4 regions of the Bacillus vallismortis genome follow, and region 2 is predicted to be linked to each of the others. Evidence: riboswitches for the same ligand, from Rfam matches in the RefSeq annotation. Region 2 holds a riboswitch; each other region holds the start of a gene.

Region 1 (7,046 bases), 1.5 Mb from region 2:
GATATTAAAGATGACGATATTATTCATGTCGTCGGTACGGTGAAAGACAAATATGATGGTGAAAACGCATTGGGTGGTTCTGTTTCAGCGCCGAGAATCATTGCCGATTCCATTGAAAAAAGCGACTATGCAACAGCTTTCGCCCCAGCTCAAAAAACAATTAACGTGGATAAAACACAGAACCAGCACGGATTTGCACTTACGCTTCAAAAAGTTGAACTTGCGGAAAAAGAAACTCGTCTTTATGTTAAGATAGAAAACAAATCACAAGATGAAATCAATTTTTATGACTTCAATGCCAAAATCATCGCTGATAATAAACAGCTTGAGCGTAAAGACGACCTATCAAGTTATCCTAAAATTCAAAGTGAAATCTTACCAGGAGTTAACACTGAAGGGGTTATTGTTTTCCCTAAAATCGAAAGCAAAACAGCAAAAATTATATTAGAAGGATCTTCCGAAAATTACGATATAACAATCAATCCATTTACATTTGAAGTAAACTTAGATCAATAGAAAGAAGGACTGGGGGAAACCCCCAGTCCTTTTGTTTATGATTTTACACTCTTATACCCATTCACATTAGAAGACTGCCATCTCCAGGAATCGGCGCACATTTCCTCAAGGCCGCGTTTTGCTTCCCAGCCCAGTTCCCGCTTGGCTTTTGCGGGATCTGCGAAGCAGGTCGCAATGTCTCCAGGGCGGCGGTCCGCAAAACGGTACGGAACCTCTTTTCCTGACACTTTTTCAAAGGCTTTGACCATTTCTAGCACGCTGTAGCCTGTGCCTGTTCCGAGGTTGTACGCTTCGGCTCCTGTGGTGTTCAATACTTTTTCCAGCGCTTTGACATGGCCTTCTGCGAGGTCAACGACATGAATATAATCGCGTACGCCTGTCCCGTCTTTTGTCGGATAGTCATTTCCGAATACGCTTAATTGCTCCAGCTTGCCTACCGCTACCTGCGCCACATATGGCATGAGGTTATTTGGAATGCCGTTCGGGTCTTCACCGATCCGTCCGCTTGGATGCGCGCCGAACGGATTAAAGTAACGAAGCAGCGCAACGCTCCACTCATTGTCGGCTTTATATAGATCACGCAAAATTTGTTCCAGCATAAGCTTTGTCTGTCCATAAGGATTAGTCGCGCCTAACGGAAAGTCCTCCGTAATCGGCGATGTTTCCGGAATGCCGTAGACTGTCGCGGACGAACTGAACACGATTTTTTTAACACCGTATTTCTCCATGACCTCACATAACATAAACGTTCCTGTGAGATTATTATGATAATATTTGAGCGGAATCGCAACAGACTCACCGACTGCTTTTAACCCCGCAAAGTGAATCACAGCTTCAATCTCGTTTTCCGCAAAGACTGTTTCTACCGCTTCCCGGTCCAATAGATCGGCTTCATAGAACGTTACATCTTTTCCTGTAATCTCCTTGACGCGGTTCAGCGCCTCAGCCGAACTATTCGACAGATTATCTAGAACGACAATCTCATAGCCGCTATTTAATAATTCAACACATGTGTGACTTCCGATGTACCCCGCGCCGCCTGTAACAAGTATTGCCATGATGTATAACCTCCTAAAGAGAATGTATTGTTTCCTATTATAAAGTTTTCAGAAGCTTTCCACATCCATTTTCAAGAAGTTTAATCGTTTATTAATCATTTGTTCATATTCTTCTTACACCCTTGCCAGTATTTCAATAGAGGTCTCAGCGAGAATGTGCCCCTTCATTTCCTGATAGAGATGATTCATATAAAAGCCCTGCTGAAGATTCAGCTCTGTGTCTAAAGCATAGACCGTCAGCGTGTAAGCATGATCCTTGTCAGGCGGTGTCGGCCCGCAATACTGATGAATCACCTTTGGATTGCAGCTTCCCGCAAGCGGTGAAGCAAAGCTGTTTTGCCCTTGTATCATCAAGTCCTGTCTTTCCTCGCTCGCATGCTCAGGAAGCTCTGCGATGCGCGCCGGAATGTTTGCCGCTGTCCAGTGAATCCAGCTGAATCCGCATACGGGAATGGCGTCATGATCAATGAAAGTAAGCGCGAGCGTCTTTGCGCCGGGCGGGACGTCCTCAAAACGAATCGGAAAGGATACAAATGGATTCCCTTCTCTTTTATATTTTTCATCAGTGTATTTTGAAAACTTGTCATGTAAATACGGATTTGCTTCTACGTATATGTTCATATATGAATCCCTCTCTCTATTTTCTCATTCTATAGGTATACTAAACGAATGGATGTATAATCAGTGAAAAGCAAATGCGTATGTTCACTTAACAATTTGTTATTGATTACTTGCAGTGAAGGAGATAAGTTATGGATTTAAAATGGCTGCAAACCTTTATCGTCGCAGCGGAATCAGAGAACTTCAGAGAAACGGCTGAGCGTCTTTACCTCACCCAGCCGGCTGTTTCTCAACATATACGAAAATTAGAAAATGAACTGGACATGCGGCTGTTTTTGCATCCCGGGAGACGCGTCGTCCTGACTGACGAAGGCAGGCTGTTTCTGCCTTATGCCAAAGAAATGATCCATGTATACCAAGCGGGAAAGCAAAAAGTCAGCCAATGGAAGCAAGGATACAGCCGTTCACTTACACTGGCCGTCCATCCCTACATTGCGTCCTATATCTTGCCTCGTTTTCTCCCGGCTTATATCCAAAAACACCCGCATGTTGAACTTTCAACTCATGTGGCTGGATCTGATGAGATCAAAAAAGCGGTGGAACAAAATGAAGCTGATATTGGTTTGTCGCGGAAAGATCCGAACGCAAACACGCTCTATTATCAGCACATATGCGAAGGCACGCTGTGTTTGGCGGCTCCTTTCCAGGAAAACACGACTGCTGATGCTGCTTCTATCTTCAGCCATTTTCGGCTTCTCACGCATGATCACCCTGCATATGAGGATGCTTTTTTATACAACATCCGTTCACATTACCCTCACCTTCAAACGATGGCTGCCGGGCAGATTGATGCGGCTGTCCATATGATAAAAGCGGGAATGGGGGCATCATTCCTCCTCACCTACATCATCAAGCAGGAAGAGGCAGAAAAAAAGCTGATGGCTGTAAGCACGCCCCCGCAACTTAAATTGCCGGCGTCCCAGACGTTTATTATGTGGAAAAGAAACAACGAGGACATTCAGCACTTTCACGCTATGTTACATGACTTTATGCAGCGCGAACAAGTATAGCATCTGAAAAATCAATCTGCCGGTTGACGTTTTCTTTTCCGATATTCGCTATGCTTCATGCAGAAAGGATTTGATGACATGGCGATGAGCCCCTATATTCCAAGACCGACACAGGCAGTCGTGTTTGCCATTCGTAACGGTATTGTGCAATAGAAATGTCTCGCCCCGCCATGATAAGATAAGACAAAGGAGATGATTGGAAATGAAAGAAGAAATCATGAAACGGTTTACTACATACGTAAAAGTCGATACACAGTCTGATGAATCGGTCGACACCTGCCCTTCCACACCCGGCCAATTGACGTTAGGAAATATGCTTGTTGATGAATTGAAATCAATCGGCATGCAAGACGTAACCATTGATGATAACGGCTATGTCATGGCGACTCTTCCCTCCAATACAAATAAAGACGTTCCGACAATCGGCTTTCTCGCCCATGTTGACACCGCCACAGACTTTACCGGCAAAAATGTCAATCCGCAAATCGTTGAAAGCTATGATGGAAAAGACATCGTTCTGAACGAAAAGCTGCAGGTCATCCTGTCACCTAATCAATACCCAGAGCTAACTGGCTATAAGGGCCACACACTCATCACCACAGACGGCACAACCCTGCTCGGCGCGGACAATAAAGCCGGGATTGCCGAAATCATGACAGCCATGGATTACCTCATCAAACACCCTGAAATCAAACACGGCACCATCAGAGTCGCCTTTACGCCGGATGAAGAAATCGGAAGAGGGCCGCACAAATTTGATGTGAAACGATTCAATGCGTCCTTCGCCTATACAGTTGACGGCGGCCCGCTTGGCGAGCTTGAATACGAAAGCTTCAATGCCGCTGCCGCAAAAATCACAGTCAAAGGCAACAACGTACATCCCGGCACCGCAAAAGGAAAAATGATCAACTCCGTGAAAATCGCGATGAAGCTCAACAGCCTGCTGCCGGCAGACGAAGCGCCTGAGTATACAGACGGCTATGAAGGTTTCTACCACCTGCTCTCCATTCAAGGAGATGTAGAGGAAACAAAGCTGCACTACATTATCAGAGACTTTGACAAAGAGAACTTCCAAAGCAGAAAACAAACGATGAAGCGTGTCGTCGAGGAATTGCAAAACGAATACGGACAAGACCGGATTCAGCTTGATATGAACGATCAATACTACAACATGAGAGAGAAAATCGAACCTGTCATCGAAATCGTCAACATTGCAAAGCAAGCGATGGAAAACCTCGGCATCGAACCAAAAATTTCTCCAATCCGCGGCGGAACGGACGGTTCCCAGCTGTCCTATATGGGACTCCCGACGCCAAACATCTTTACCGGCGGAGAAAACTTCCACGGCAAATTCGAATACATTTCAGCCGATAACATGGTCAAAGCCGTCAACGTCATCATTGAGATTGCAAAGCTGTTTGAAGAACAGGCATAATGCCTAATGCCAAAGCCAGTCCAAAAAAGGACTGGTTTTTTACGTGAAAATGAAACATTTCTCATGCGTCCTCCGTAAAACAAGTATCAACGGTTGAGGAGGAGAAACAATGACAAAACATGCAATTGCTGCAAAAAGTCTATTAAAAAAATGGTTCATGACCCGTCCGCCTATCATCCAAAAGAAATCAAGCGCATTTCAAAAAATCAGAAAAATGTTCAAACGCTTCTTCTAATCAGTCATCCCATTCCCCAAAACCACTATCTGCGTTTCCTCGTACCACCCAAATGCTCCGTGATTTGGGTTTTTTGTGTTCAATGGCGCAAAATAGGGTATACATCAAACAAGCACGAAAAAAACATCCAAAAACAGGCAATTGGAATCACGTAAATTTAGGTTAAAAGTAATATAAAGGAATTTATTTTTCTGTCGATAGTAACGATAGAACCAATCATCAACAAGAGAAATCACCATGATATAAGACTATTTTCAGGCTATCAGGTTAGACTGTTTTAGAGGGGCAGCTATGTAACATTGGATTTATTTTGAATTTTTTGAATACTTTTTGACCATTTATCCGTACAATAGAGAATACCAAAACTTTTTTGGGAGGTATGTAACATGATCCTAGTTGTTATCATCGCATTATGCGGCTATCTTCTTTTTTCTTTCAGCAAAGACAATCGCCGCAAACCGCAAAAGACAAGCCCTCAGCCAGCAGCCGCACCTCATCAAAACAACCTAATCGACCTTGACGCCATCCGCCAAAAACGCCGGATGCATCTTTCCTAACACGATATTTCAACTGAAAAGGCTGCTGAATCACGCAGCTTTTTTCTTTTCCATTTTCACTATAAGAACAACCAGCAGTATTTCTATCGCCTACTATCCGCAATCACTTAGCAATGAGCCATTTATCTATGAGTCAACATGTAGAGGTATGATTCTCAGCTGAAGGATAGGATTCCTGTCATTTGCAGATTGCAAACGAGGTGGATGTGCTGAATTACACGCCCATTCGCTAACTGCTAATATCTTATGTAGCGACAAAGCCGAAAGTATTTTCTGAAAAAGTATTGACAATTGATCCAAAAGTAATAATATTAAGATAATTGAAATGCAAATATGACGTTTTACCTTATCAAGAGAGGTGGAGGGACTGGCCCTATGATACCCGGCAACCGCTGTTTCAAACAGAATGGTGCTAAATCCTTAAGAACATTGCGTTCTTGCAGATGAGGCGGAGATTTGATTATTCAAGCTCTTCCTTACTCAAAGGAAGAGCTTTTTTCATGCTTACCATATTTCTAGAAAAGAGGCGAATCGCATGGCTCAACAAACAAATGTTGCAGGACAAAAAACAGAAAAACAACGCAAAGCCCCTTTCCGCGCCGATCATGTCGGCAGTTTACTGCGCTCCGCTCCGGTGAAAGAAGCCCGGTTAAAAAAAGCGGCCGGCGAGATCACGGCGGAACAGCTTCGTGAGATCGAAAACAAGGAAATCAGCCGCATTGTGGAAAAACAAAAAGAAATCGGACTCGAGGTGGTAACAGACGGTGAATTCCGCCGTTCCTGGTGGCATTATGATTTTCTCGAAGGGCTTGACGGTGTGGAGCCGTTCATCCCGGCTGAAGGGATTCAATTCCATAATGTGAAAACAAAAGCACGCAGCATCAAAGTGACGGGAAAACTCGATTTTACGAACCACCCAGCGCTTGCCGATTATCAATTTTTACATAAGATTGCCGGTGATGCGACACCAAAGCTGACGATTCCGAGCCCGAATATGCTGTTTTTCGGTGAAAAGGCCGATAAAGGAATTTATGACGACCAAGAGGAATACTTTTATGATCTGGCCCAAGCGTACAAAAAAGCAATCATCGCTTTCTATGACGCTGGATGCCGCTACCTTCAGCTAGATGACACGTCATGGTCTCTCTTCTTTGAGGAAAAAGGCAGAGAGGTCGTTCGTGCCCTCGGCGGCGACCCTGAGACATTGCCTGCCTTGTTCGCCAAAACGATTAACGATGCAGTGGCTGACCGGCCTGATGATTTAACAATCACAATGCACATTTGCCGCGGCAACTTCAAGTCGACTTGGGCGGCATCAGGAGGCTATGACGCTGTAGCGGAAACGATTTTGGACGGCTTACACTTAGACGGCCTGTTCTTGGAATATGATGATGACCGCTCAGGAAATTTTGATCCGCTCCGTTTCGTGAAACGCAAGGATCTGCAAATTGTGCTCGGCTTGGTTACATCAAAATACGGCGAGTTGGAAAATCCCGAGGATGTGAAGCGGCGAATCAATGAAGCGGCGCGCTTTGTCAGCTTGGATCAGCTGTGCCTCAGCCCGCAGTGCGGTTTCGCCTCTACGGAAGAAGGCAATCTTTTGACAGAAGAGCA
Region 2 (8,290 bases):
ATCGGGTCCGTATCAGACGATTTGATCCTTATTTATGCTTATTCTGACCTTTTTTAGTCCGAATAGAAAGATTTTTCAAAAAATAATTCTATAAGAGGGTGTCTTTGGTGGTATAATATTAAATAAATGTAAATAAAAGGAGGTATCCAATTGTCTGTTTCGGATTTAATCCCATATCATTACGTAACTACAGATATTAATCATTGGTATGTTGTAATAAAGCAGGGACGAGTTGAGAAAGCAAAAGAAATGAAACAAAAAGTTGAAAAAGAATTTGATATGATGGAGAAAAATGAAAAGGTAGCAGTCTATCTTCAGCTATTAAAGCTACGCCACGAAATAATGCTGTCGTATCTCGAGCCTGACTCTGTTAAAAATATAGATTGTGTTTATTCTGATCTCAAAAAGACACGGGAAAGTATGGCTCCTGAATCTCTTACGAATACAATTGAGTTCTATTATCACTTTTTCACCGGTATGTATCATTTCAGAACAAGAGATTTAGTTATTGCTTTAACATATTATCGAGAAGCTGAAAAATATCTTGATTTATTAGACGAAAACGCAAATACAGATAAGGCAGAGTTCTATTTCAAAGTTTCAGAGGTCTATTACTATATGAAAGAGACTCATTTCTCCATGAATTATGCTCAGCGTGCATACTCTATATTTAAAGGGCAAAAAGATGCTCAGGATAACCTAACATATGGCAAAGAAATGATCCAATGTCAGTTTGTTATTTTTGGAAACTGGCTAGATAAAATGTGTTATGAGGATGCTTTAAAAACAGCTCAAAAGGCTTTAGATGATGCTTTAAAAATAGGAGAGCAACATTTAATTGGTTCCGCTCATTTTAATGTCGGTTTATGTTATAATAACCTTGAAGAACTTGACAATGCTGACAAACATTTTCAAATCGCCTATGGAATTCATAGGGATCGCAAACACATATATGAGTCTAAAGCGATTTTTAATCTAGCATATGTCAAAGCAAAGAAGAATGATTTAAAGGCTGCTTTAGAATTGTACCAGGAAGGTCAGAAGGTTGCTTCCAGACACAACAATCAGGAAGTAACAGAGAAATTAAAACTGGTTAAAGGTCTTTATTTATCATTCGACTTACAAACACTTAGAGAAGTGTTCAAGTTCTTCAAAGATAAAAACCTTTATGGTGATATGGAAGAATACGCTGTTGCTGATTTTTTGACCAACAAAGAAGATAGACATGATGCGGTCGATTTTTATCAAATGGCAATTGAAGCACGCAAACAAATTCAAAGGGGGAAGCATTTAAATGAAAAAATGTAAAATTGCAATTTGTTTAGCGCTCTTGCTTGGCGTTGTTGGAGTATCTAGCGCTTCATACGCTCTTTCTGAGCAGTCCACTTATAAGGTCGCAGATAGAGCAGCAACTTAATATGATATTAAGAAACAACCCCATTTTGGACTTTACAAATGGGGTTTTTATTTTATCTTCTCAATTCAATATTTATTCCTGTGTTTTCATTTAAATCATATACTGCATTAATAAAACCGACAACCCCTATAAAAAGTAAAAAACCCTTGCTACGCAAGGGTTTAAGCTATGATTCCGACTGGGCTCGAACCAGCGACCTCTACCCTGTCAAGGTAGCGCTCTCCCAGCTGAGCTACGGAATCACGATATGTAAGTGTTTCTGGGTATATTATTGTCTTTCTGACAAGTTCTATTATATAACCTCCTCCCCTATTCGTCAACAGCTTTTTTAGAAAAACTTTTTTTCGGACTTGCTGTTCTGTTCATCGGCTATTATAATATGTCTTAATTTTCTAATAATAGGGGTGATAGAGGATTGCATTCTTTGATTTCTTCTGATGATGTTTGGGTTTTGTGGGGATTTATTGCGGTGTGGGCAGCAGTGAGCATCGGGCTGGAGCAGCGCTTTAAGTGGGCGTCCGCTGTGTCTGGCGCTATCATTGCGCTTTTAGGTGCTATGGTGTTTACAAATATAGGAGTTCTTCCTGTTGAATCGCCTGTATATGATACTGTTTGGTCTTATGTGGTGCCGCTGGCGATTCCCCTTTTGCTGTTTCAGATCAATGTGCGGCAGATTTTCAAGGAAAGCAGGCGTTTACTGTTTATTTTTCTGATTAGCTCCGTCGGAACTGTGCTTGGGAGCGTCCTTGCTTTTTTTCTGTTCAATCAGCATATTCCTTACCTCGATAAAATCGGCGGAATGATCAGCGCTTCTTATATCGGCGGCGGGATCAATTTTGCGGCGATGGCGGCGAAATTTGAGACGCCGGGGGAATATGTGTCGGCTGCCGTTGTGGCTGATAATATTATGATGGCACTTTTGTTTTTGATCTTAATCAGCATTCCTGCAGTGAAATGGTTTCAGCGGCATTATGCTATGCCGTTTGAAGAAAAAGTGAAAGCCGATGGAAAGAGCGGAAACAGTGCAGAAAGCTATTGGAAACGGAAGGACATTTCTTTAAAGGATATCGCTTTTAATACCGGTGCTGCTTTTGCGCTTGTTGCGGCTAGTGTGAAGATTTCCGGCTATTTTAAAAGCCTTTTTTCTCATCCCCTGTTGACCGGAACGCTTGGCGATCAGTATCTAATGCTTACGTCTTTAACGGTTCTTATCATTTTTCTTTTCCCGCGTTTTTTTGAAAGGCTCAATGGATCTCAGGAGCTTGGAACCTTTTTGATTTATTTATTTTTTGTGGTGATCGGCATTCCTGCAGATTTGCGCTTAATCGTCACCAATGCGCCTCTTATTCTATTATTTGTCTTAGTTGTTGCGATCAGCAATTTAACTGTTTCCTTAGCCGTCGGAAAATTATTCCGCGTGCGGTTTGAGGAAATTCTGCTCGCTGTCAATGCTGCTGTCGGGGGGCCTACGACAGCGGCTGCGATGGCAATTGCCAAGGGATGGCGTGAGCTTGTTGCCCCCATCATGCTTGTCGGTACGCTCGGTTACTTAATCGGGAACTATGTCGGCACCTTTTTGGGAAATTGGTTTTCTTCTTTTTTATAAAAAGGATAATTGCAGTTTCCTTAGAATAATGTAAGAAGATTGGGGAGATTACTGTATGCTAAAAGGAAAAAACATCTATGTAAGACCTTTAGAGGTAAAGGATGCGGAAGAACATCTGCGGCTGCAAAGCGAAAACCGGGATTTTTTTGAACAGTTTTCCATGATACGCGCAGACGATTATTATACGGTTGAAGGGCAAAGAAAACGAATAACTGAGTATCAGCAAAGACTGGAGAAGGATGAAGAGTATCATTTTGGCATTTTCACTGCGTCAGACAATACATTAATCGGCACGGTTTCGCTCTTTCAAATCATCCGCGGGGCGCTGCAAACGGCGTTCATCGGGTATTTTTTAGACAAAGCCCATAATGGAAAGGGCCTGATGACAGAGGCCGTCAAATTGATTGTTGATTTTGCGTTTCACGAATTGAAACTGCACCGTATTGAAGCCGGTGTGATGCCCCGCAATCTCGGATCGATGCGTGTATTGGAAAAAGCGGGGTTTCATAAAGAGGGCATTGCCCGTAAAAATGTGAAAATCAACGGCGTTTGGGAGGATCACCAAGTACTCGCGATTCTGAATCCAGATGATGAACAGTAAAAGAAGCCGGGCCATCCCCGGCTTCTTTTTTAACGAACCGCCACTGGCGCAATTTCTTTCAGCGCTTGTTCGAAATCACGTTTCAAATCATCTGCGTTTTCGACACCGACACTGAGACGGAGCAGTCCGTCTGTGATGCCGCGTTTTTCACGCTCTTCCTTCGGCATTGCCGCGTGAGACATCGTTGCCGGATAGGACAAAATCGATTCCACGGCGCCAAGGCTTACAGCAAAGACCGGAAGTGATACATTCTCTACTAATTTCTTAACGGCATCTTTGCTTTCAAGCTCAAATGATAGCACGGCGCCCGCTCCCGCCGACTGGCCTTGATGAATGTCAGCGCCCGGATGATCAGCCAGACCCGGATAATACACGCGTTTCACCGCCGGATGCTCCTGGAAAAATTCCGCAAGCCGCTGCGCTGTTTGGCTTGCTTTTTCTAAGCGGACCTGCAATGTTTTTAATCCGCGCAGCACAAGCCAGCAATCTTGCACGCCAAGGACGGCGCCGAATGCGTTTTGCAGCTTATACAGCTGCTTTCCAAGCTCTTCATCCTTGACAGCAGCCAGGCCTGAGAGCACATCGCTGTGTCCGCTCAAGAACTTTGTTGCGCTGTGAAGCACAATATCCACGCCGAGATCAAGCGGCCGCTGCAGTGCCGGTGTCATGAAGGTATTGTCCAGAAAGGTCAAACAGCCGTTTTCTTTTGCGAGCTGAACCACCGCTTTTATATCAGTAATCCCAAGTGTCGGATTTGACGGTGTTTCCATATAAATGACCTTCGTGTTTGGTTTGATATTCCGCGCCACTTCATTCATGTCCGTCATGTCGACAAACGTATGCTCAATGCCAAACCGGGTCAGCACCTCTGTCACCATGCGGAAGGTTCCGCCGTATACATCTTCTGTCACAAGAACGTGATCGCCCTGTGACAGAAGTAAAAATGCTGTCGAGATCGCAGCCATGCCTGAGCTAAAAGCCAATCCTCTCGTTCCGCCTTCCAGTGCGGCAATGGTTTCTTCGAGCGCTGTTCTTGTCGGCGTGCCTGAGCGGCTGTAGTCATATGCGCCAAACTCTTCAAATGAAGATTGATGAAATGTTGATGCATGCTGGATCGGCACACTGACGGCCCCTGTTGAACCGTCTGTTTTAAATGGATTGTGCACGAGCTGGGTTTCCAGCGTCCAATTGTGATTACTCAAATGAAACAGCTCCCTCTTTGACCTGACATAACGCCTGTTTTAGGTCTTCTTTTAAATCCTCCGCATGTTCAATTCCGACCGAAAAGCGCAGCAGACGATTGCAAACCCCGTTTGCGATGCGGATGTCTTCAGGAATATCCATGTGCGTCTGTGTGGCTGGATATGTAATAAAGCTCTCCACCCCGCCGAGGCTTTCCGCAAAACAAATGGTCTTCAGCGCTTTTAAAAACGGGTTCACCCACTCTTCTTTTTGCAGACGGAAGGACAGCATGCCGCCTTTTCCGGGATGCAGCACATCCGCAATTTCTTCCTGCTCTTCTAAAAACGCCGCAAGCTCCTGCGCGTTTGCCTGATGCTGGCGCATTCTGAGGCTCAGCGTCTTCATTCCTCTCATGAGAAGCCATGAATCAAATGGAGGCAGGACAGCACCGATGGCATTTTGGTGTTGAAACATTTCTTCTCCAAGCTGTTCATCTTTCACAACGACAAGCCCTGCAAGCAGGTCGTTATGCCCGCCTAAATACTTGGTTGCACTGTGTATCACAATGTCGGCTCCCAGCTCAAGCGGCTGCTGCAAGACCGGTGTGTAAAATGTATTATCAACGATCAGCAGAATACCGTGCTCTTTTGTGATCTGGGCGATCTTTTCAATGTCCGCCTCCTGCATGAGCGGATTTGTCGGCGTTTCCACAAACACCGCTTTTGTATTCGGCGTTATCTTGGAGCGTAAACAGTCTTCGTCGCTGAAATCATCATAATGAAAGGTCAAGCCGTATTTTTTCCATTCATTTTCAAACAAGCGGTACGTGCCGCCATATAGGTCGGATGAAACGATCAGTTCGTCTCCGCTTTTAAATAGCGCCATAATTGTTTGGATGGCCGCCATTCCCGAACTGAAGGCAAGCCCTCTCGCTCCGTTCTCTAAGCTGGCGATCGCGTCCTCCACAAGCTGGCGTGTCGGATTTTTTGTGCGGACATAATCAAATCCGGTTGATTCACCGATCCCTCTGTGGCGGTATGCTGTTGATAAATAAATAGGAGGACTCACTGTCCCCGTTACTTCGTCGCTTCGGTTCCCGATTTGGGCTAATTTCGTTTCAACATGCTGTGACATATAGCTGCACCTTCCCTTTTCAAAATAAAAAACCCCTTCTTCATAAGAAGAAGGGGTTTAAACGCTTCCTCTTATCTTCCAAGCATAAAACGCTTGCTGGATTTAGCACCTTGGCGCTTTGCACATATGCAAAACAGGCCGGTTGCTGAGGTTTCTAAGGGCCAGTCCCTCCACCTCTCACGATAAGAAATATCGATTTCAATTTTCTGATTGTTTTATATTAACTTAATTCGCAGTTTATTTCAATACTTTTTTCTTCGAGTTCCGAACGGTTTAAAGAGAGAAATTTCTAATAATTCATGGTACAATAATGGAAAACGCAAGAAAGTCTAGTTGTCCTGGAGGAATGTATTATGGCACCGAAAAACGGCACAGTGCAAGAAAAGAAATTCTTTTCGAAAGAGCTTAACGAGGAAATGACATTGCTCGTTTATCTGCCGTCCAACTACTCCCCTCTTTATAAATACCATGTTATTATCGCGCAGGACGGCCACGATTATTTCAGGCTGGGGAGAATTGGCAGGCAGGTCGAGGAATTGCTGTCCAAACGTGAAATTGACCGGAGTATTATTATCGGTGTTCCTTATAAGGATGTTGATGAACGCAGAAAAACCTATCATCCGGAGGGCTCCAAATTTTCGGCGTATAAACGGTTCATCGCCCATGAGCTCGTACCGTTTGCGGATGATGAGTATCCTACTTATCATGTCGGCTACGGACGCACGCTAATCGGCGATTCGCTCGGAGCAACCATATCGCTCATGACAGCACTCGATTATCCGAATATGTTCGGAAACATCATTATGCAGTCTCCCTATGTTGACAAGCATGTATTGGAGGCCGTGAAGCAATCGGACAATATTGAACACCTCTCTATTTATCACCAAATCGGCACGAAAGAAACTGACGTCCACACGACTGACGGGAACATTCTGGACTTTACAGAACCGAACCGTGAGCTGAAACAGCTGCTGGAGAAGAAGCTTTCAGATTATGAGTATGAGCCATTTGAAGGAGACCACAAATGGACATACTGGCAGCCGCTTATCACGCCGGCGCTGAAAAAAATGCTTTAATACTCAATCATACTTTATTTCCAGGAGGGACATAATATGAAATACGGAATCGTTTTATTTCCATCAAAAAACTCCAAGACCTTGCGAACTCTTACAGAAAGCGCTATGATCCGAGCTATTCCTTGATCCCGCCCCATATGACGCTGAGATCATCGTTTGAATTGGCGGAGGAGAAAGCCGATCAGCTAGTATCACATCTGAGAGCCATCGCAAGGGAGTCCCATCCGGTCGTTCTCAAATTGACAAAATACAGCTCATTTGCGCCTGTCAATAATGTCATTTACATCAAAGCAGAACCGACGGAAGAATTAAAAACACTCAATGAAAAACTATACACCGGTGTGCTGGCTGGTGAACAGGAATACGCTTTTGTCCCGCATGTGACGGTCGGCCAAAATCTTTCCGACGATGAGCATTCGGATGTTCTGGGACAATTAAAAATGCAGGAAGTGTCGCATGAAGAAATCATTGATCGTTTTCACTTACTTTACCAGCTTGAAAACGGATCATGGACCGTATATGAAACCTTTTTGCTAGGCAAAGGAGAATAATATTTGGAAGCAGTTATCGCAAAAAATGAACAACAAATGAAAGACGCATTTTATGTAAGAGAAGAAGTCTTTGTCAAAGAACAAAACGTGCCTGCTGAAGAAGAAATTGACGAACTTGAAAATGAGTCTGAGCATATCGTCGTATATGACGGCGAAAAGCCTGTCGGTGCCGGAAGATGGCGTATGAAGGACGGCTACGGCAAGTTAGAGCGGATTTGCGTATTGAAAAGCCACCGCTCCTCCGGTGTCGGCGGCATCATTATGAAAGCGCTCGAAAAAGCGGCCGCGGACGGCGGTGCTTCGGGCTTCATGTTAAACGCGCAAACGCATGCTGTTCCGTTTTACAAAAAACACGGGTATCGTGTGATTTCTGAAAAAGAATTCCTCGATGCCGGCATTCCCCACGTACAAATGATGAAAGACTAAACAGCATCCGGGTCTATTGAGATCCGGATTTTTTCAAGCACATAAAAAACCGTTCTCTGGATGGGACTGACCCCCGTTTTTAAGACAGGGATCAAAACACCTTTTAAACAGCCAATTGCCGATAATTTATCGGTGATTGGTTGTTTAGTTTCGTTTGAATACGGAAATTGTTATAATAATGAATGTATTCTATGACAGTGCGTTCTACGATGGCGGTCGTGGTTCGATCAATGCTGTTAAGATAGAACGTTTCAGACTTTAGTGAGGAATGAAACGATTCGATGGAGGCATTATCAG
Region 3 (8,290 bases), 2.1 Mb from region 2:
AGCCATATCTATACCTCCAAAAATATATAATCATTATTCTCATTTTATTCTCATTCTAATTTTATAACAAATGAAAAGTAAATACAACTTTTTATCGTGCCTCGCACATTTCTCAAGTTTAACAAAGATCAGCACTTTATTAAAGCGATTGAAAAAGAAAAAGAGTGGATTCCCACCCTTTTTTAGAAGATTGATTTTCTCAATAAGCTCCCGCAGAAATCCGCTTGCTCTTTTTATAATCAAGCTCTCTCTGCCGCTCTACTCTCAGTCTTGTTTCCAGCCGGCGTCCGTATTCCTCGTATCCAATTCCGTGAGACAGCTGCATCGCTTTTTCCATTTCTGACGTATAATCGAGGTTCAGTCTATCCTGGCTGTTACAAATAATAAATCAATCCCTTCATTTATTTGCTTCTATTGTAACAACGCTGCGATGGAAGCTGCAAAAAGGAAACGGCTCGAAATAACGGCAGATGAGACGAAAGCATCCTTTCAGCTCAAATGAGAATGGTTTTTCGGAACATTCCTTCTCTTAATGCGCGGTGCTTCCAAATTCCTCTATGCACTGCTGGACGACTGTTACGCCTTGGCTAAGAGCCGCGCCGCCTCCGAATGCCGCTGCCACACTTACGGCTTCGAGAATATTCTCCTCTGTCGCTCCCTCATCAAGACAGCCTTTTGTATGATAGATCATGCAATATTCATCCTGGGCATTGATTGCGATTCCGAGGGCGATCAGCTGTTTTTCTCTCTCAGTCAGTGAATTCCCGGCAAAGCATTGTTCGGTAAACTCATTAAACTTTCTTCCCATCAGCGGCATCTTTTGTTCAAATGTGCCTAAACCTAATTTATATTCTTTTAGCGCGTCCTGCATGCTTCCTCTGTCTTGATTCAAAGAAAATCCCTCCATCTGTTTAACATTCCTTTTTATTATGAACAGCTTTTAGGAAAATACCCGAAAAAAACCCCGGATTTCTCATCCGGGGTTTCAGTCTTATTCAGAGACAGGAAGCACAGCTCCGTCGTATTTTTTCTCGATGAAGTCTTTGATCTCTTTAGAGTGAAGAACTTCCATCAGCGCTTTAATCTTGTCAGAATCTTCTTCGCCTTTTCTTACTGCGACGATGTTAGCGTATGGGTTGTTTTTCGTTGCTTCCACTTCAATCGCGTCTTTTTTAGGGTTTAATTTATTTTGGATCGCATAGTTTACATTGATGAAGACTGCGTCTCCTTCTTTGTTTTCATATGCTTTTGCCGTTACTTCAGGCGCTACTTTTTTGAATTCAAGGTTTTTCGGGTTTTTCTTAATGTCTTTCAAAGTTGCGTCAACTGTTTCCACGTTAGAATCAAGTGTGATTAGCCCCGCATTTTCAAGCATTGCAAGCATACGGCCTTGTTCAGCCACGTTGTTTGTCAGAATAATTGTCGCACCCTTTGGAAGGTCTTTCAGCGATTTGTATGTTTTAGAGTAAATACCGAATGGCTCTAAGTGAACAGCGCCGGCATTCACAAGTTTGTAATCTGTGTTTTCTTTCATTTCTTGCTCAAGGTAAGGAATGTGCTGGAAGTAGTTCGCATCCACTTCTTTATCAGATAAAGCTTTGTTGTACATCTTGTAATCACTAAGCACTTTCACTTCCAGCGTATAGCCTTTTTCTTTCAACAGTGGTTCAGCTTCTTTTAAAATTTCCGCATGCGGTGTTTTTGTCGCAGCAACGACAATTTCTTTCTTGCCAGACTCTGCGCCTTTATTCGAACCGCAGGCAGCCAAAACTCCTGCAAATACAAGCAATAGTGCACCTAAAAATAGCTTTTTCATTGTAAATCCTCCCTTATCGTTTATCTATAATATTTGTTATGACATCACCGATGATTTGAATAATAAATACGATGATTAAAATAAACACAGTAGCAATGAAGGTAACATCAGCATTGTTCGACTGATAGCCTTCTACGTACGCAAGGTTTCCAAGGCCGCCTGAACCGATGGCCCCGGCGATTGCCGTTGAGCCGATCAAAGCGATCGCCGTCACCGTGATGCCAGAAATGAGAGCCGGCATAGATTCAGGAAGCAGCACTTTGAAAATAATCGTAGACGTCTTGGCTCCCATTGATTTGGCAGCTTCGATAACACCTTTGTCTACCTCGCGCAGCGCGATTTCAGCGAGGCGCGCGTAAAACGGTGCCGAGCCGATCACCAGCGCCGGCAATGCGGCGTTTGGCCCTAAGATCGTGCCGACTAAAAACTTCGTAAAACCAAGCAATAAAATAATTAGAATGAGGAACGGAATCGATCTGAATATGTTGACAACAGCCGCAATCACAGAGTTGACCGTTTTATTCTGCCAGAGGCTCCCTTTGCTTGTCAGAAAGAGCAGCAAGCCGAGAATCACCCCGATAACAAAAGCAAACAGCAGAGAGATCAGCGTCATATAAAGGGTTTCATATGTCGCGTTCCACAATTCAGTTAAATCAACATTCGGAAAATATGTTTCAAACATTCGTGATCACCTCTGCTTTTACCTGTTTGTCATTAATGAACCGGATCACGTTTTGCACTTCTTCCTCGTCACCGTCAATGTGGATGAACAGTGAACCGTAAGCTCCATCCTTCGTTTGCGAAATTTTCCCTTGCAAAATATTGACGCTGACATTAAAGTTTCTGATCATCTCTGTAATCAGAGGCTGTTCAGCCGAATCACCGACAAATGTGAGCTGAACCGTTTTTCCTGATGCTGTTTCATCAAGAAGGTGCTGAAGCGTTTCCTTCGTTTCTTCCGGCTCTGTCACCTGCTGAACAAACCGTTTTGTCATGTCTTCTTTCGGGTTTTTGAAGACATCAAGAACTTCGCCTTCTTCCACAACCTTTCCGTTTTCCATGACAGCGACTCTGTTGCAGATTTTGCGGATCACATGCATTTCATGCGTGATCAGCACAATTGTCAAACCGAGTCTATCATTAATATCGGACAATAGATCCAAAATTGAATCAGTCGTTTGCGGATCTAATGCTGATGTCGCTTCATCACATAGGAGAACCTTCGGATTGTTTGCGAGCGCTCTGGCGATTCCGACACGCTGCTTTTGTCCGCCGCTCAGCTGAGAAGGATAAGATTTTTCTTTTCCTTCTAAACCTACCAGTTTAATCAGTTCATTGGCGCGCTTGATACGCTCGTTCTTTTTCACCCCGGCAATTTCCAGAGGAAACATGATATTATCTCTGACCGTCCGCGACCACAGCAAATTGAAATGCTGGAAAATCATGCTGATGTTATGGCGTGCTTTTCTTAACCCGCGTCCGTTTACTTCATTAATCTTGGTTCCCGCTACTTCCACGGTTCCTGAGGTTGGTTTCTCAAGGCCGTTCAGCAGACGGATTAAGGAACTTTTTCCAGCTCCGCTATATCCTATAATTCCAAAAATCTCACCTTTTTTGATGGAAAGCGAGACATTTTGGACAGCATTGACATCTCCATGTTTCGACTTATAGACTTTTGAAACATCTTGAAGATTGATCAAAGCAATCACCTGCCTTAACACTATTCTAAGAAATCTTCCGGGATTTTCTGCAAAAGAAAAACCTTTCTGCACATGTGAGCAGAAAGGCTTATATAAAACGCCTTTCTCTCATCTTTCAAAGCTGAACGCTTCGTGTGAATTGGCACCATTTCAACAGCGTTGATGGTTGCCGGGCTTCATAGGGCACTTCCCTCCACCTCTCTTGATAAGAGAAATATATAGTCTTTTTCGTCCGGAAATTCTTAATGTAGAATAGCATGGGGGATGTTTGCATGTCAATAAAATAAATGATGTCAACTTTTACTATTATAATAATTTGCTATTTTTTAATTCTTTGCAATCCTCTGAAAAAAACCATTCGTCAGCCAGAGAATCGCTTCTAGCTTTAACAGGGCTCTGAAGGACCCCTTAACTTTCAGGCTTCCGCTCTGAATCAGATGCTGAAGGGAAATATCTCCGTGCAATAAATGAATGATTTCGGATTGGTTTCCGTAAAAGGTCAGGTTGGACGTTTGGCGCTGAGAAATTTCTTTCATTTCTCCCTGTTCGTTTATTGAGACGGTTAAGGCTTCTGTTTCTCCTTGGAAGGTAATGAGCAATGTTGAAGCGCTCAAAAGGGGTCTTAAAAACAGATGCTGATACTCATCTTCTAAAACTTCCGCTTTCTCCATATGTACAACCTCCTATTTGTTGGTCATACATAGACATTTCTCTCTTTAGCATATGAACCCCTTTATAAAACGAACGACAATTTCATTGGAATGTGCTGAGAAATATGTCATAAATGGGATGCGGAAGATGATTTTTGTTTGATCAGCTCATATAAATAAGAAACGGAATGAAACGCATATCCTCTTTCGACCACTTTTCCGCCTTTAAACAGCAGAAAACAAGGAACGCTCTCAATTTGATACGCTTTTGCGAAAGTCGGAGAATAATTGACATTGTTTTGATAGAAGGCGACATCAGGCAGCATTTCTTTCACGACTGTCAGCATTTTGCTTGCAAGCTGGCAAGTGCCGCAAAATGGAGTATATAAATATAGAAGATACACATCATCAGAAATGTGCTCAAGTTCATGTTCCTGGAGTTCTTTCATGCTATACACCTCGGGGCTTTCTTTCAAGAAAAATAGTATGGACATTCAAATTCGCGCGCAGCAATACAGAGGCGACATGGTGCCTGGGCGCAGCCTCGACTTCTTTATAGGCTCTGTCGATATGCAGATGGCAGGCTTCGTTAAACTCTCTTTTCAGCTGTTTTCTCAATTTCTCGCCTGATTCATCAGCATCAACCAATATATAGACGTCTTTATCGTAAAGCTCGTCAGCCAATTCTTCAAGCTTCAGCTGGCTGATTGTTCCGTTTGTGCAGATAATGCGCACCGGTTCATTCAAGACGCTTTCGATTTTCTCTTTATCTGATTTCCCTTCGACAATCAAAACCTTTTCCAGCTCATCCATTTTCTTCACCTGCCGCGTCAAATTTGAAACGTTCAGATTGTAAAAGAAGGCAGTGAAATTCACCGCCATCATTAACACCAGCCATTTTCGTAGTCACAGTCCACATATTTTGCGTCATTTCCTGAGACCACGTCAGCTGTCTTATAAAACTTCTCATTTTCAAAGGAATAACCGGATTTAAGCTCATATTCATTCATGCTTGTCATTTGTCCGATCCTCTCATTTTCATGATATAACGAGAGCCGGCCATTTTGAAAGCGGCCTGTCACATCATTGGTGACATCGAGCTTTTGTTTGCTGAAAGCCATATTGGACACCTCCCATAACGTTAGCGTGTCCAATTGCCTTTACAGCTATCCTGTTTTAGTCTTCCTGTGTCATCTCTTCGTATTGTTCTGCTGTCATCAGTTTTTCAATTTCAGAAGCGTCAGACGGCTCAACGACGATCATCCATGCTTTTTCGTACGGAGATTCATTGACGAATTCCGGACTGTCATCAAGATCTTCGTTTATTTCCACAACAGTTCCGTTAATCGGCGCATAAAGCTCAGATACCGTTTTAACGGATTCAACGCTGCCGAATGGCTCGTCCGCTTTGATTTCAGCACCCACTTCAGGAAGTTCGACAAACACGATATCACCTAGCTCGGACTGGGCAAAATGTGTAATCCCGATTCTGGCTTTTTCTCCTTCAACTTTTACCCACTCGTGTTCTCCTGAGTAACGCAAATCTTTAGGTATGCTCAATTGAATCCCTCCATTTTTTACAGCACTATAATAAGAAGATACCATACTTTTCAAAAAAAATTGACCTTAAGCCCAGTTTTCTTCAAATTGGTCTTCTTTAAAACCGACTGTCACTTTTTCGCCGTCTGTTGTAAGCGGGCGTTTGATCAGCATTCCGTCTGAAGCAAGCAGTTCAAGCTGTTCGTCCTCTGACATGTGATACAGCTTTTCCTTGAGATTCAGCTCACGGTATTTCATGCCGCTCGTGTTGAAAAATTTCTTGAGCTCCAGCCCGCTTTTTTCATAAAGCGCTTTTAGTTCTTCTTTGCTTGGAGGCTGCTCTGCAATATGTATTTCGTTTATTTCTTTTCCATGATCTTCAAGCCATTTCTTTGCTTTGCGGCACGTTCCGCACTTAGGGTACCAGTAAAAAGTTAACGACATCTCTTCTTCCCCCTCGATAAAATAATCGTGGTTATTTTAACACAGTTTGTTTTAAAAACCTAAAACAGTGCTTCTTAAAAAGAGCTCCGCGCACGCGGAGCTCTTCGCCAATCAAACAATATATTTTTCAGCTTCGAAAACGCCCGCTGCCGCTTCGCGTTTTTTCTGAATCACGTTTTTAGGTGTGACGCGCGTCAGCTTGCGCAGAGCGGAAAGCATCATGCGGAGTGAATCTCCTTCTTCCATTGCGATGAGGGATTCCTTCGCGTGCGCTTCAATTTCGTTAAAGGCCTCCTGAACGAAAATTTCAGTATACAGCACTTTTTGCGCCGCTTTTTCTCCGCCTTGCGCGGCAATGGCCTTTTCCGTTCTCAGCACGGCTGATTCCATTGCGTACACATTGCTGACGATATCCGCCACGTTGACAAGAATTTCTTGTTCGCGGTCGATGGCTTTTCCGTACTTCTGCGCGGCGAGACCGGCGGCGAACAGCGCGATTTTTTTGGCTTGCTTCACTATATATTTCTCCTGCTCTAAAACGCCGCTGCCAGGCTCTTCAGGCATAAGCATCATGAGTTCTTCTTGAAGCGACTGTGCTTTTTCAAATAGAGGCAATTCACCTTTAAGCGCTTTTTTCAGGAAGGTGCTTGGCACGATTAACCGGTTGATTTCGTTTGTGCCTTCAAAAATTCGATTGATCCTTGAATCCCTATAAGCCCTTTCCACTTCGTACTCCTGCATAAAACCGTAGCCTCCATGAATCTGCACGCCTTCATCAACGATATAATCAAGCGTTTCGGAGCCGAATACCTTATTTAGAGAGCATTCAATGGCGTATTCAGCAATTGACTTGGCGATTTGCCGGCCGTCCTTGAGGTCTTCGGCCGTAAACTGGCTCATATTGTCTTCAAACAGTCCGACGGTTCTGTACACAGAGCTTTCCATCGCGTACAGCCTTGATGCCATTGTCGCGATTTTTTCCTGTGTCAGCGAAAAGCCCGCAATCGGCGTTTTGAATTGGCGGCGCTGATTTGCGTATGCCGCGGACAGCTCGATCACCCGCTTAGACGCGCCGATTGTGCCGACCGCCAGCTTATAACGGCCGATATTTAAAATATTAAAAGCGATCACATGCCCTTTGCCGATTTCGCCAAGCAGGTTTTCTTTTGGCACTTCAGCTTGATCTAAAATGAGGGTTCTTGTCGATGATCCTTTGATTCCCATTTTCTTTTCTTCCGGACCTGTAGATACACCCGGGTAATCTTTTTCTACAATAAAGGCTGAAAACTTGTCACCGTCTACCTTAGCGTACACAACAAACACATCAGCAAAGGCTGAGTTGGTAATCCACTGTTTTTCTCCGGTTAACACGTAATGCGTTCCCGCTTCATTCAGCACGGCAGTTGTTTTTGCCCCTAGCGCATCAGACCCAGAGCCCGGCTCAGTCAGTGCATATGCCGCGATCTTTTCGCCTGAAGCGAGCCCGGGCAGATATGTTTTCTTTTGTTCTTCTGTTCCAAAAAACACGATTGGCAAGGACCCGATACCGACATGCGCGCCATAAGAAAGCGAAAAGCTTCCCGCACGCGAAAATTTTTCAGTGATGAGCGCGGAGCTGATTTTATCAAGGCCGAGCCCTCCGTATTCCTCAGGCACATCAGCCCCAAGCAGCCCAAGTTCGCCCGCTTTCTTTAACAGCCGGACTGAATGTTCAAATTTGTGGTTTTCGATATCATCTATATGAGGGAGAACATCTTGCTCAATATAGTCCTCTGTTGTTTTCGCGATCATTTTATGTTCGTCAGTGAAATCCTCTGGTGTATACATTTGCTCGTATGAGACATCCTCGATTAAGAAACCGCCGCCTTTTTGTACTTCAGCCGTTTTTTTCGCCATTTGTTTTTCCCCCTTTAGCATAATTCAAATACACCGGCCGCTCCCATCCCGCCGCCGATACACATTGTGACGACACCGAATTGCTCGTTTCTCCGTTTCATTTCATGAATAAGTGAGAGTGTAAGCTTTGTGCCTGTACAGCCAAGCGGGTGCCCAAGCGCGATTGCGCCCCCGTTGACATTCAATTTTTCTTCATCAATTCCGAGTACCCTGATCACTTGAATAGCCTGTGAAGCAAAAGCTTC
Region 4 (8,290 bases), 180 kb from region 2:
CAGCGCCCACAGCTTTGAAAGCTTTGAAAAAGGATAAAGCAGCAGGTTCCAAAAAAATAAGCTTACGAGAAACCATAACGACCATTGCGGATCAATCGGATTCACATTTGCTATGCTTTCGTCTTGCATCATGTAATAAAAGACGGAATAGATGATTTGGAAAATCAAATACGGAATAATCAGCTTGACCGCCAGCTTTTTCACATAACCGGCGCGTTTGAAGCCTTTCGCGAAATAACCGGAGACAAGGATAAAAGCAGGCATGTGGAATGTGTAAATGAACTTGTAAAGGTAGAGCATAAAGTTGTTATCATGAATAAAAGAACGAAGAATATGACCGAATACAACAAGGAATATCAATAAGAATTTGGCATTATCAAAATAACTGTCACGCGATTTACTCATAGCATCACCTTCTCTTTCATCAGTCACTAAGAGATTATTCCCTGCTGGTATCTATTTTAAAATAAAAGAGGAAAAACGAATGAAAAAAACAGCTGATTGTTAGGACGATGTAAAGTGGTGGTAAGGAACGTAGAAAATGTCTTCGTTATGTCATCACACTGAAATTTTCTGAAACTTATAGGGCAAATGAAGGAAGTTTCCGCATTTTGTAGAAATATTGAGGGATAGGTTTTGAAGAAGGAGTGTACGCGCATGGAAACTCTTGATGCCCAGACAAATTCAGAGCTGCGGGAAGAACTGAAGCGCCTCAAAGAAGAAAATGCACGGCTGAAAAAGGAATTGAATCAGCATCAAGTGATTGTCAACAATACGCTCGATGCTATTTTTATATGTGATAATGAATTGCGAATCGTTCAGGCCAATGAAGCCACGGAGAGGATGCTTCAAGTTGATTCGGAAGACTTGAAGAATCGCTCCGTTTTGGATTTTTTGTTTTCTATTCCAAAGGATGAGCTGAACCTTGCTGTAAAGAAGTTTTTTAAGAAAGGTTTCCTATGGAAGGAGGTGCCGGTCAGGCTTGATGGCGGAGCGATAAAATACATAGAGTTTCTGGCCAAAAGAGGAATTGGCGAGGATTTCTTTTTTGTTGTCATGAGAGATATATCTTCCAAGAAGATTCTGGAGCGGGAATTCTCTATGAATGAACAGCTGTTTAAGGACTTGTTTGACAGAGCTGTTGACGGAATCGTCCTGTTTGATAAAGATGGCGGTTTTATTGACGCCAATTTGTCCTTCTGTAAAAGTTTTGAAATCAATCAAAATGAGCTGTCTCATTTATCATTATATGAATTCATAGACAGCGGCTCACATAAAGATTTCGATAATACCTGGAAGACGCTCAACCGCAAGGGAAAAGCGAAGGGGGAGCTGCCCGTCAAGCTTCGTTCAGGAGTCCATAAGCTATTTGAATTCACGATTACATCTAACATCATCAGCGGTTTTTATATGTCCATTATGAGGGATATCACAGAGAAGCGGTCTATGGAGCTTCAGCTATTTAAAAGTGAGGAGCGTTTCAGAGAAATATTTGAAAATGCGATGGACGCCATTATCATCTGGTCAAATGACGGAAGAATCGTGAAGGCGAATCAATCCGCCTGTAAAATCTTCGAGCTGCCGATGAATTTGCTGTTGAAACGAAAGCTTTGTGATTTTCTCGTTCATTCGCAGCGCAAATACAGCATAACGAAAAAGAAATACGCAAAATACGGAGAAATTAGAGAAGAGATGCTGTTTCAAATGGGGAACGGCCAGTTTAAAGAACTCGAATTTACGTCAAAGCGAACCATACTCGAAAACCAGCATCTGACGATATTAAGAAATGTCAGCGACAGAAAGCGGATGGAAAAAGAGCTTCGGGAAAGCGAGCTGAAATTCAGAAAAGTGTTCAACGGCTCAATGGATGGCAATGTATTGTTCGACAATCAATACAGGATCATTGACGCCAACCCGTTAGCAAGCAAAATTCTAGGCCTGTCACATGAAGAGATAAAAAAGCACAGCCTGTTAGATATTATCTCTTCGTACGATATAGAAAACCTTGCATCACCGGCAAGACAGATTAATTTTGATGAAATGGACAACGAAATTCCGTTCTTGCTGAGCAGCAGCGATAATAGAAAACTTGAATTCTCATTTAAACGAAATATTATTCAAAACATGAACCTGGCTATCTTTAAAGACGTAACGGAGCGAAAAGAACTGGAGGAACGCCTGCGCAAGTCGGATACCCTTCATGTTGTCGGCGAACTCGCTGCCGGCATCGCTCATGAGATCAGAAATCCGATGACAGCACTTAAAGGCTTTATACAGCTCCTGAAAGGAAGTGTGGCGGGAGACTACGCCCTTTACTTCAACGTGATCACCTCAGAGCTAAAGCGCATCGAATCCATCATCACCGAATTCTTGATTTTAGCCAAGCCCCAGGCCATCATGTATGAAGAAAAACATGTCACCCAAATTATGAGAGACACCGTAGACCTCCTGAACGCGCAAGCCAATCTCAGCAACGTACAAATGCATCTTGATTTAATGGACGACATTCCTCCCATCTACTGTGAACCGAATCAGCTAAAACAAGTATTTATCAATATATTAAAAAATGCCATCGAAGTGATGCCTGACGGCGGAAACATCTCAGTTACGATAAGGACTTTGGATCAAGATCATGTTCTCATTTCCTTAAAAGACGAGGGGGTCGGAATGTCAGAAGATAAAGTAAGGCGCCTAGGTGAACCGTTTTATACGACAAAGGAACGGGGAACTGGACTTGGGCTAATGGTAAGCTATAAAATTATTGAAGAACATCAAGGCGAGATCATGGTAGAAAGCGAAGAAGGCAAGGGCACCGTTTTCCACCTTACACTTCCCGTCAGACAGAATGCTGAAGAAAGAAGGACTGATGAATGAGCTACTATACGACAGCGGAAACGCCTCTCGGGGAACTTATCATTGCCGAGGAGGATGGCCAGATTACCCGTCTATTTCTCAGTCAGGAAGATTGGATGGATTGGAAAGAAACCGTTCAGCACACAGAACACAAGGAAACGCCATGTTTAGCGGAAGCGAAAGCCCAGCTTCATGACTATTTCGCCGGCGAAAGAAAGACATTCTCTTTGCCGCTCAGCCAAAAGGGCACCCCTTTTCAGCAAAAAGTGTGGAAGGCGCTGACGATGATACCATACGGAGAATCGAGAAGCTATGCTGACATTGCCGCTGCGGTCGGCAGCCCGAAAGCGGTGCGCGCCGTCGGACAGGCGAATAAGCGAAATGACCTGCCAATTTTCGTCCCATGCCATAGAGTCATCGGCAAAAACAGCGCGTTAACAGGATACGCCGGGAGCAAAACCGACCTTAAAGCATTTTTGCTGAACATCGAGCAAATCTCCTACAACGAAAAATAAAACATATGGCACGTTCCCTTTTTTTACTGCCCGACATATCATTTTATTAAGTTAAAAAAGTTGGTCTGATGAAAAAGGAGGACAAAGCCATTGAAGCCGAGCCGCTCTGAAAAAATTGCCGGTTTTGCCAAACTGTTTGTGAAACTGCATATCTTATCAAGCGCTCAAAAAGATGAAATCATTCATATCAATAAAAATAAACAAAAAAACCGCTGACTCGGCCCATAATGAGCAAAGTCCAGCGGTTTTTTAGTGAACCTTTTCGCCTTGGAACAGCTGTTCAATTTCTTCTTCATAGTTACCGGTCATAATCCCTTTTTCTGTGATGATTCCTGAAATGAGATGATGCGGTGTAATGTCAAAAGCGGGGTTAAAGACAGGCACATCGGATGGTGCGGTCCGGACTCCGGAAATCTGCCTTACTTCCTCTGGATCCCGTTCCTCTATCGGAATATCAGCGCCGCTTTTCACTTTTGTATCAAATGTAGATAATGGTGCGGCGACAAAAAACGGAATATCAAAGGCATTTGCTAAAATCGCGAGACCGTATGTTCCAATTTTATTTGCCGTATCACCGTTCCCAGCAATTCGATCGGCTCCGACGATGACGGCGGAAATTTGTTTTTCCTTCATCGTATGAGCAGCCATGCTGTCTGTAATCAGAGTGACATCAATGCCCCCTTGCATCAGCTCCCACGCAGTAAGTCGTGAACCTTGAAGGACTGGCCTTGTTTCACAGGCGAAAATATGCAGTCCCAAATCCTTTTGTTTGGCCAAGTAAAATGGAGCGAGCGCCGTTCCGTAGCGGCTTGTCGCTATAGAGCCTGCATTGCAGATCGTCATAATCCGGTCGCCTTTTTTGAAAAGCTGCAGGGCGTTTTGGCCGATCATCCGGCACGTTTCCTCATCCTCGACCTGAATCTGAATCGCTTCATGGACAAGGTTCGTTTTTGCTTCATTTACGGAAATGGCATTTTCGATCGATTGGCTCAGTCTCTCAAGGGCCCAAGATAAATTAATGGCTGTAGGCCGTGAACGGTTTAAATACTGTTTGATGCCATCAAGTTTATGGCGGAATTCCGTGACATCATCTGTTTCAATGTCTTTGGCGGCAAGCGCAAGTCCAAAGGCAGCCGTAATGCCGATGGCGGGAGCGCCTCTTACTTTGAGTGTGACAATGGCGTCAAATACAGCCTCTTTGGTCGTCAGTTCCAAATATTCCGTCACTTCCGGAAGTTTTTGCTGATTTAAAATGAGTATAGCTGTTTCCTTCCATTCAACAGAACGAGGAACAGCAAATGAATGGGTCATGAATGGATCATTCCTTCACAAGTAGCTTGAATAATTCAATAACATCCGTGATCGTTGTGAATTCCGAACGTTTTTCGATAAAGGCTGTGCCGGTTTCAAGCGCCAGCCGTTTTCTGTCGATTCGTTTATCAAACGGCGCGATTGTATCCAGATCAGCCACATGGGAAAGGCCGATCGTCCGGCGTATCAGCTCGCAGCCCGCAAAACCGATCGCCTCTTCAAAAATATGGCTGAACGTATCAGTAAGGTAACCGTCGATTTTCGCGTAAACATCGAGACTGTCTTTCTCCCAAGCTTTAGTGAATGTTTCTTGAAACGTTTCCCAGACCTGCTTGGCATGGTGATATAACGGCTCTCTGTCAGCTCCGTCACGGCTGAGTGCATTCAACAATAAGTTGGCGATAAATTGGCCAATATCAAAGCCGATCGGTCCGTAAAAAGCAAATTCAGGATCAATCACCTTTGTGTTATGTTCGCTGGCGAAAATGCTCCCTGTGTGCAAATCACCATGAATCAGCGTTTCTGCAGATGTTAAAAAAGACTTTTTAAGTTTAGCCGCTTCGATTTTGACGCTGTCATTTCTCCAGAGCTTTTCGACAAAAGGACGAAGCTCTTCTTCAAAATCATTTGTGTCATGGTCAAAGAAAGGGTCTGTAAAAACAAGCCTTTCCGTAATGTCGCACAGCTCCGGATTTGTAAACTGTTTAACAAGCTGTTTTTTTACCTTAGGTTCAAGCGAGTAATCTGAAGAATAGAAAAGGGTCTTGCCTAAAAATTCACCGATGTGCTGTGACAGGTGCGGATAGGTTTCACCTTCAATGAGCCCTTTTCTTGCGATCTTCAAATGAGAAAGATCCTCCATGACGGTAACCGCCATTTCTGTGTCAGAATAAAACACTTTTGGAACGAGATGAGGGACATGCTCGCCTTGGCGGATGAGAGCGCTGCTTTCGATTCTGGCGCGATCGATTGTCAGCGGCCAGCTTTCTCCGACGACTTTTGCATAAGGAACCGCCTGCTTAATAATCAATGCTCTGTCATGTTCTTGATCATAAATATGAAAAACGTAATTTAAGTTGCCGTCGCCGATCTCCTGGCATGTCAGCGTGCTTTTGCTTGGAAATAAGCCAAGCTTCACCGCCAACGCCACAGCGGAGCTTTCATTTAACGTTTCGTATAAAGGTGTTTTTGTGACTGCCATTGTCATAACCTCCAATTATGTAATCTCTTTGATATGTTTGCAGCTGAATGGCCGTAAAAAAGCCTCCTTCTCAGAGAGAAGGAGGCTTAACATTTATGTCCGCCTCTCTTATCTCTCAGATCAGATCTGAAGGAATTAGCACCGTGCCTTAGAGACAAGCGTCTCGGCGCGAACAAGATGCGCCCCATTTCACAATGGAATTACGGTCGGTTGCTGTTGGGGTCAAAAGGCCAAATCCCTCGCCCAACTCTCGATAAGAGAATATATTCACTTGTTAAACAATTCTAATTTATCAGTTGATGAACATAGTAACAGGTGTTTTAGTGAGTTGTCAATCTATTTTTTAATATAAATCTTTTCTGATATCATCGAAAACAGGGATGCTTTCCCGAACTTCAACGCTTTCCTGAAGGTTAATTTCCGCACGCACAACGCCTTCTTCCCGGCCGCCTTCAGCAAGTACACGTCCCCATGGATCAATAATCAGGCTATGCCCGGCAAATTCATGATCTGGATTTGACCCAGTGCAATTGCAGGCAGCGACAAAGCATTGATTTTCGATGGCCCGCGCAATAAGCAGGCTTTTCCAATGATCAAGGCGGGGAAGAGGCCATTCCGCAGAAATAAACAGCACGTTGGCGCCTTTTGTCGTATGTTTTCTGATCCACTCCGGAAAACGGATATCATAACAGATCAATCCTGAGCTTTTGACGCCATCAAGCTCAAAATATCCATCTTCGGAGCCGGCTGATAAATACACATGCTCATCCATCAGCTGAAAAAGATGGGCCTTCCTGTACTCTTTAATGATTTGTCCTTCCTTATCCGCAATGTACATTGTATTATAAACATCGGAATCCTTTCTGACAGCAACCGATCCGGCGACAATATGGACGCCATGTTTTTTTGCTGTTTTCTTCAGCCAGCTCTGAGCAGAACGCCCGTCTTTATCGGCGATCTCATCAAGGTTGGCCAGATCATAGCCGGTCGTCCATAGTTCAGGAAGAACAAGAACATCCGCGTGTTTGCTTTCTTTTTCGATAAAGAATTCAGCCTTTTTGATATTTTCTGAAGGCTTTCCGTATGAAATATCAAATTGCAGGCAAGATATGGTCCATTTCATCTTTTGATCACTCCACATTTTTCTTTACTTTTTTCATTTAACCATATATGATGATGGACTATCATTTCAAGATTTTTTTAGAAGGTGAGAATAGATGAAATTTGAACAGTCTCATGTATTAAAGGAGCTGCCTAAGCAATTCTTCGCTTCTTTGGTGCAAAAAGTGAACCGAAAGCTTGCAGAAGGACATGACGTCATCAATCTCGGACAGGGAAATCCGGATCAGCCGACTCCGGAACATATCGTCGAGGAAATGAAACGAGCCGTTGCTGATCCTGACAATCATAAATACTCGTCTTTTCGCGGCTCATACAGCCTGAAATCAGCAGCGGCGGCATTTTATAAAAGAGAATACGGCATTGACCTTGACCCGGAGACGGAAGTCGCTGTATTATTCGGCGGAAAAGCCGGTCTGGTTGAGCTCCCGCAATGTTTGCTGAATCCCGGAGATACGATTTTAGTTCCGGATCCGGGCTATCCTGATTACTGGTCAGGTGTGGCACTCGCGAAAGCGAAGATGGAAATGATGCCGCTCGTAAAGGACAGGGCGTTTCTGCCTGATTACAGCAAATTCCCCGCTGAAGTGAGAGAACAGGCGAAATTGATGTACTTGAATTATCCGAATAATCCGACTGGAGCTGTTGCTACCTCCGGTTTTTTTGAAGAAACCGTGAGTTTTGCAAAAGAAAACGGGATTTGTGTTGTTCATGATTTTGCTTACGGCGCTGTAGGATTTGACGGCTGTAAGCCGTTAAGCTTCTTGCAGACTGAAGGTGCGAAGGATATCGGCATTGAAATTTATACGCTGTCAAAAACGTATAATATGGCGGGGTGGCGGATCGGCTTTGCCGTCGGAAACGCTTCGGTCATTGAAGCGATCAATCTGTATCAAGACCATATGTTTGTCAGTCTTTTCAGAGCGACTCAGGAGGCTGCAGCGGCGGCACTGCTAGGTGATCAAACGTGCGTGGCGGAGCAAAATGCCCGATATGAAAGCAGGAGAAACGCTTGGATTGCGTCATGCCGGGAGATCGGCTGGGAAGTGGCTGCTCCGGCAGGTTCTTTTTTTGCATGGCTGCCCGTGCCTGAAGGCTATACTTCCGAGCAGTTCTCAGACCTTTTGCTGGAAAAAGCGAATGTGGCCGTTGCGGCTGGAAATGGTTTCGGTGAATATGGCGAGGGCTATGTCAGAGTCGGGCTGCTGACAAGTGAAGAAAGACTCAAAGAGGCCGCTTATCGAATTGGGAAGCTGAACCTGTTTACCCAAAAAAGCATTGACAAGACTTG

The links. Region 2 has a riboswitch for S-adenosylmethionine ahead of metI (cystathionine gamma-synthase/O-acetylhomoserine thiolyase). Riboswitches for the same ligand answer to the same signal wherever they lie in the genome.
Region 1: another riboswitch for S-adenosylmethionine. It lies ahead of BV11031_RS20075 (5-methyltetrahydropteroyltriglutamate--homocysteine S-methyltransferase); the one in region 2 lies ahead of metI (cystathionine gamma-synthase/O-acetylhomoserine thiolyase).
Region 3: another riboswitch for S-adenosylmethionine. It lies ahead of metN (methionine ABC transporter ATP-binding protein MetN); the one in region 2 lies ahead of metI (cystathionine gamma-synthase/O-acetylhomoserine thiolyase).
Region 4: another riboswitch for S-adenosylmethionine. It lies ahead of mtnK (S-methyl-5-thioribose kinase); the one in region 2 lies ahead of metI (cystathionine gamma-synthase/O-acetylhomoserine thiolyase).

What each region holds. Positions count from the first base shown of each region.
Region 1 covers NZ_CP026362.1:3,791,381-3,798,426, reverse strand. Annotated here, with positions in the region: gene galE (UDP-glucose 4-epimerase GalE) at 552-1,574, opposite strand; gene BV11031_RS20090 (YbhB/YbcL family Raf kinase inhibitor-like protein) at 1,689-2,195, opposite strand; gene BV11031_RS20085 (LysR family transcriptional regulator) at 2,327-3,205, shown strand; gene pepT (peptidase T) at 3,408-4,640, shown strand; gene BV11031_RS23210 (hypothetical protein) at 4,750-4,875, shown strand; partial or broken gene BV11031_RS22720 (hypothetical protein) at 5,179-5,432, shown strand; SAM riboswitch class I at 5,776-5,882, shown strand; gene BV11031_RS20075 (5-methyltetrahydropteroyltriglutamate--homocysteine S-methyltransferase) at 5,968-7,046, shown strand, end outside.
Region 2 covers NZ_CP026362.1:2,250,021-2,258,310, forward strand. Annotated here, with positions in the region: gene BV11031_RS12145 (response regulator aspartate phosphatase) at 151-1,308, shown strand; tRNA gene BV11031_RS12150 (tRNA-Val) at 1,587-1,659, opposite strand; gene BV11031_RS12155 (DUF819 family protein) at 1,833-3,023, shown strand; gene BV11031_RS12160 (GNAT family N-acetyltransferase) at 3,079-3,624, shown strand; gene metC (cystathionine beta-lyase) at 3,654-4,826, opposite strand; gene metI (cystathionine gamma-synthase/O-acetylhomoserine thiolyase) at 4,819-5,940, opposite strand; SAM riboswitch class I at 6,009-6,129, opposite strand; gene BV11031_RS12175 (esterase family protein) at 6,294-7,016, shown strand; partial or broken gene BV11031_RS12180 (YjcG family protein) at 7,053-7,567, shown strand; gene BV11031_RS12185 (GNAT family N-acetyltransferase) at 7,571-7,993, shown strand; one part of gene BV11031_RS12190 (IS3 family transposase) at 8,097-8,290, opposite strand, start outside.
Region 3 covers NZ_CP026362.1:184,639-192,928, reverse strand. Annotated here, with positions in the region: gene sufC (Fe-S cluster assembly ATPase SufC) at 1-6, opposite strand, end outside; gene BV11031_RS00995 (YuzK family famiily protein) at 200-337, opposite strand; gene BV11031_RS00990 (carboxymuconolactone decarboxylase family protein) at 530-907, opposite strand; gene metQ (methionine ABC transporter substrate-binding lipoprotein MetQ) at 992-1,816, opposite strand; gene metP (methionine ABC transporter permease MetP) at 1,830-2,498, opposite strand; gene metN (methionine ABC transporter ATP-binding protein MetN) at 2,491-3,516, opposite strand; SAM riboswitch class I at 3,622-3,728, opposite strand; gene BV11031_RS00970 (SCP2 sterol-binding domain-containing protein) at 3,843-4,187, opposite strand; gene BV11031_RS00965 (thioredoxin family protein) at 4,295-4,615, opposite strand; gene BV11031_RS00960 (toprim domain-containing protein) at 4,617-4,979, opposite strand; gene BV11031_RS00955 (YusG family protein) at 5,051-5,287, opposite strand; gene gcvH (glycine cleavage system protein GcvH) at 5,343-5,726, opposite strand; gene BV11031_RS00945 (arsenate reductase family protein) at 5,793-6,149, opposite strand; gene fadE (acyl-CoA dehydrogenase FadE) at 6,261-8,045, opposite strand; gene BV11031_RS00935 (acetyl-CoA C-acetyltransferase) at 8,060-8,290, opposite strand, start outside.
Region 4 covers NZ_CP026362.1:2,071,790-2,080,079, reverse strand. Annotated here, with positions in the region: gene BV11031_RS11260 (acyltransferase family protein) at 1-405, opposite strand, end outside; gene kinE (sporulation two-component system sensor histidine kinase KinE) at 658-2,874, shown strand; gene BV11031_RS11250 (methylated-DNA--[protein]-cysteine S-methyltransferase) at 2,871-3,368, shown strand; gene BV11031_RS11245 (hypothetical protein) at 3,459-3,584, shown strand; gene mtnA (S-methyl-5-thioribose-1-phosphate isomerase) at 3,618-4,679, opposite strand; gene mtnK (S-methyl-5-thioribose kinase) at 4,687-5,880, opposite strand; SAM riboswitch class I at 5,986-6,140, opposite strand; gene BV11031_RS11230 (carbon-nitrogen family hydrolase) at 6,224-7,003, opposite strand; gene mtnE (methionine-glutamine aminotransferase) at 7,098-8,290, shown strand, end outside.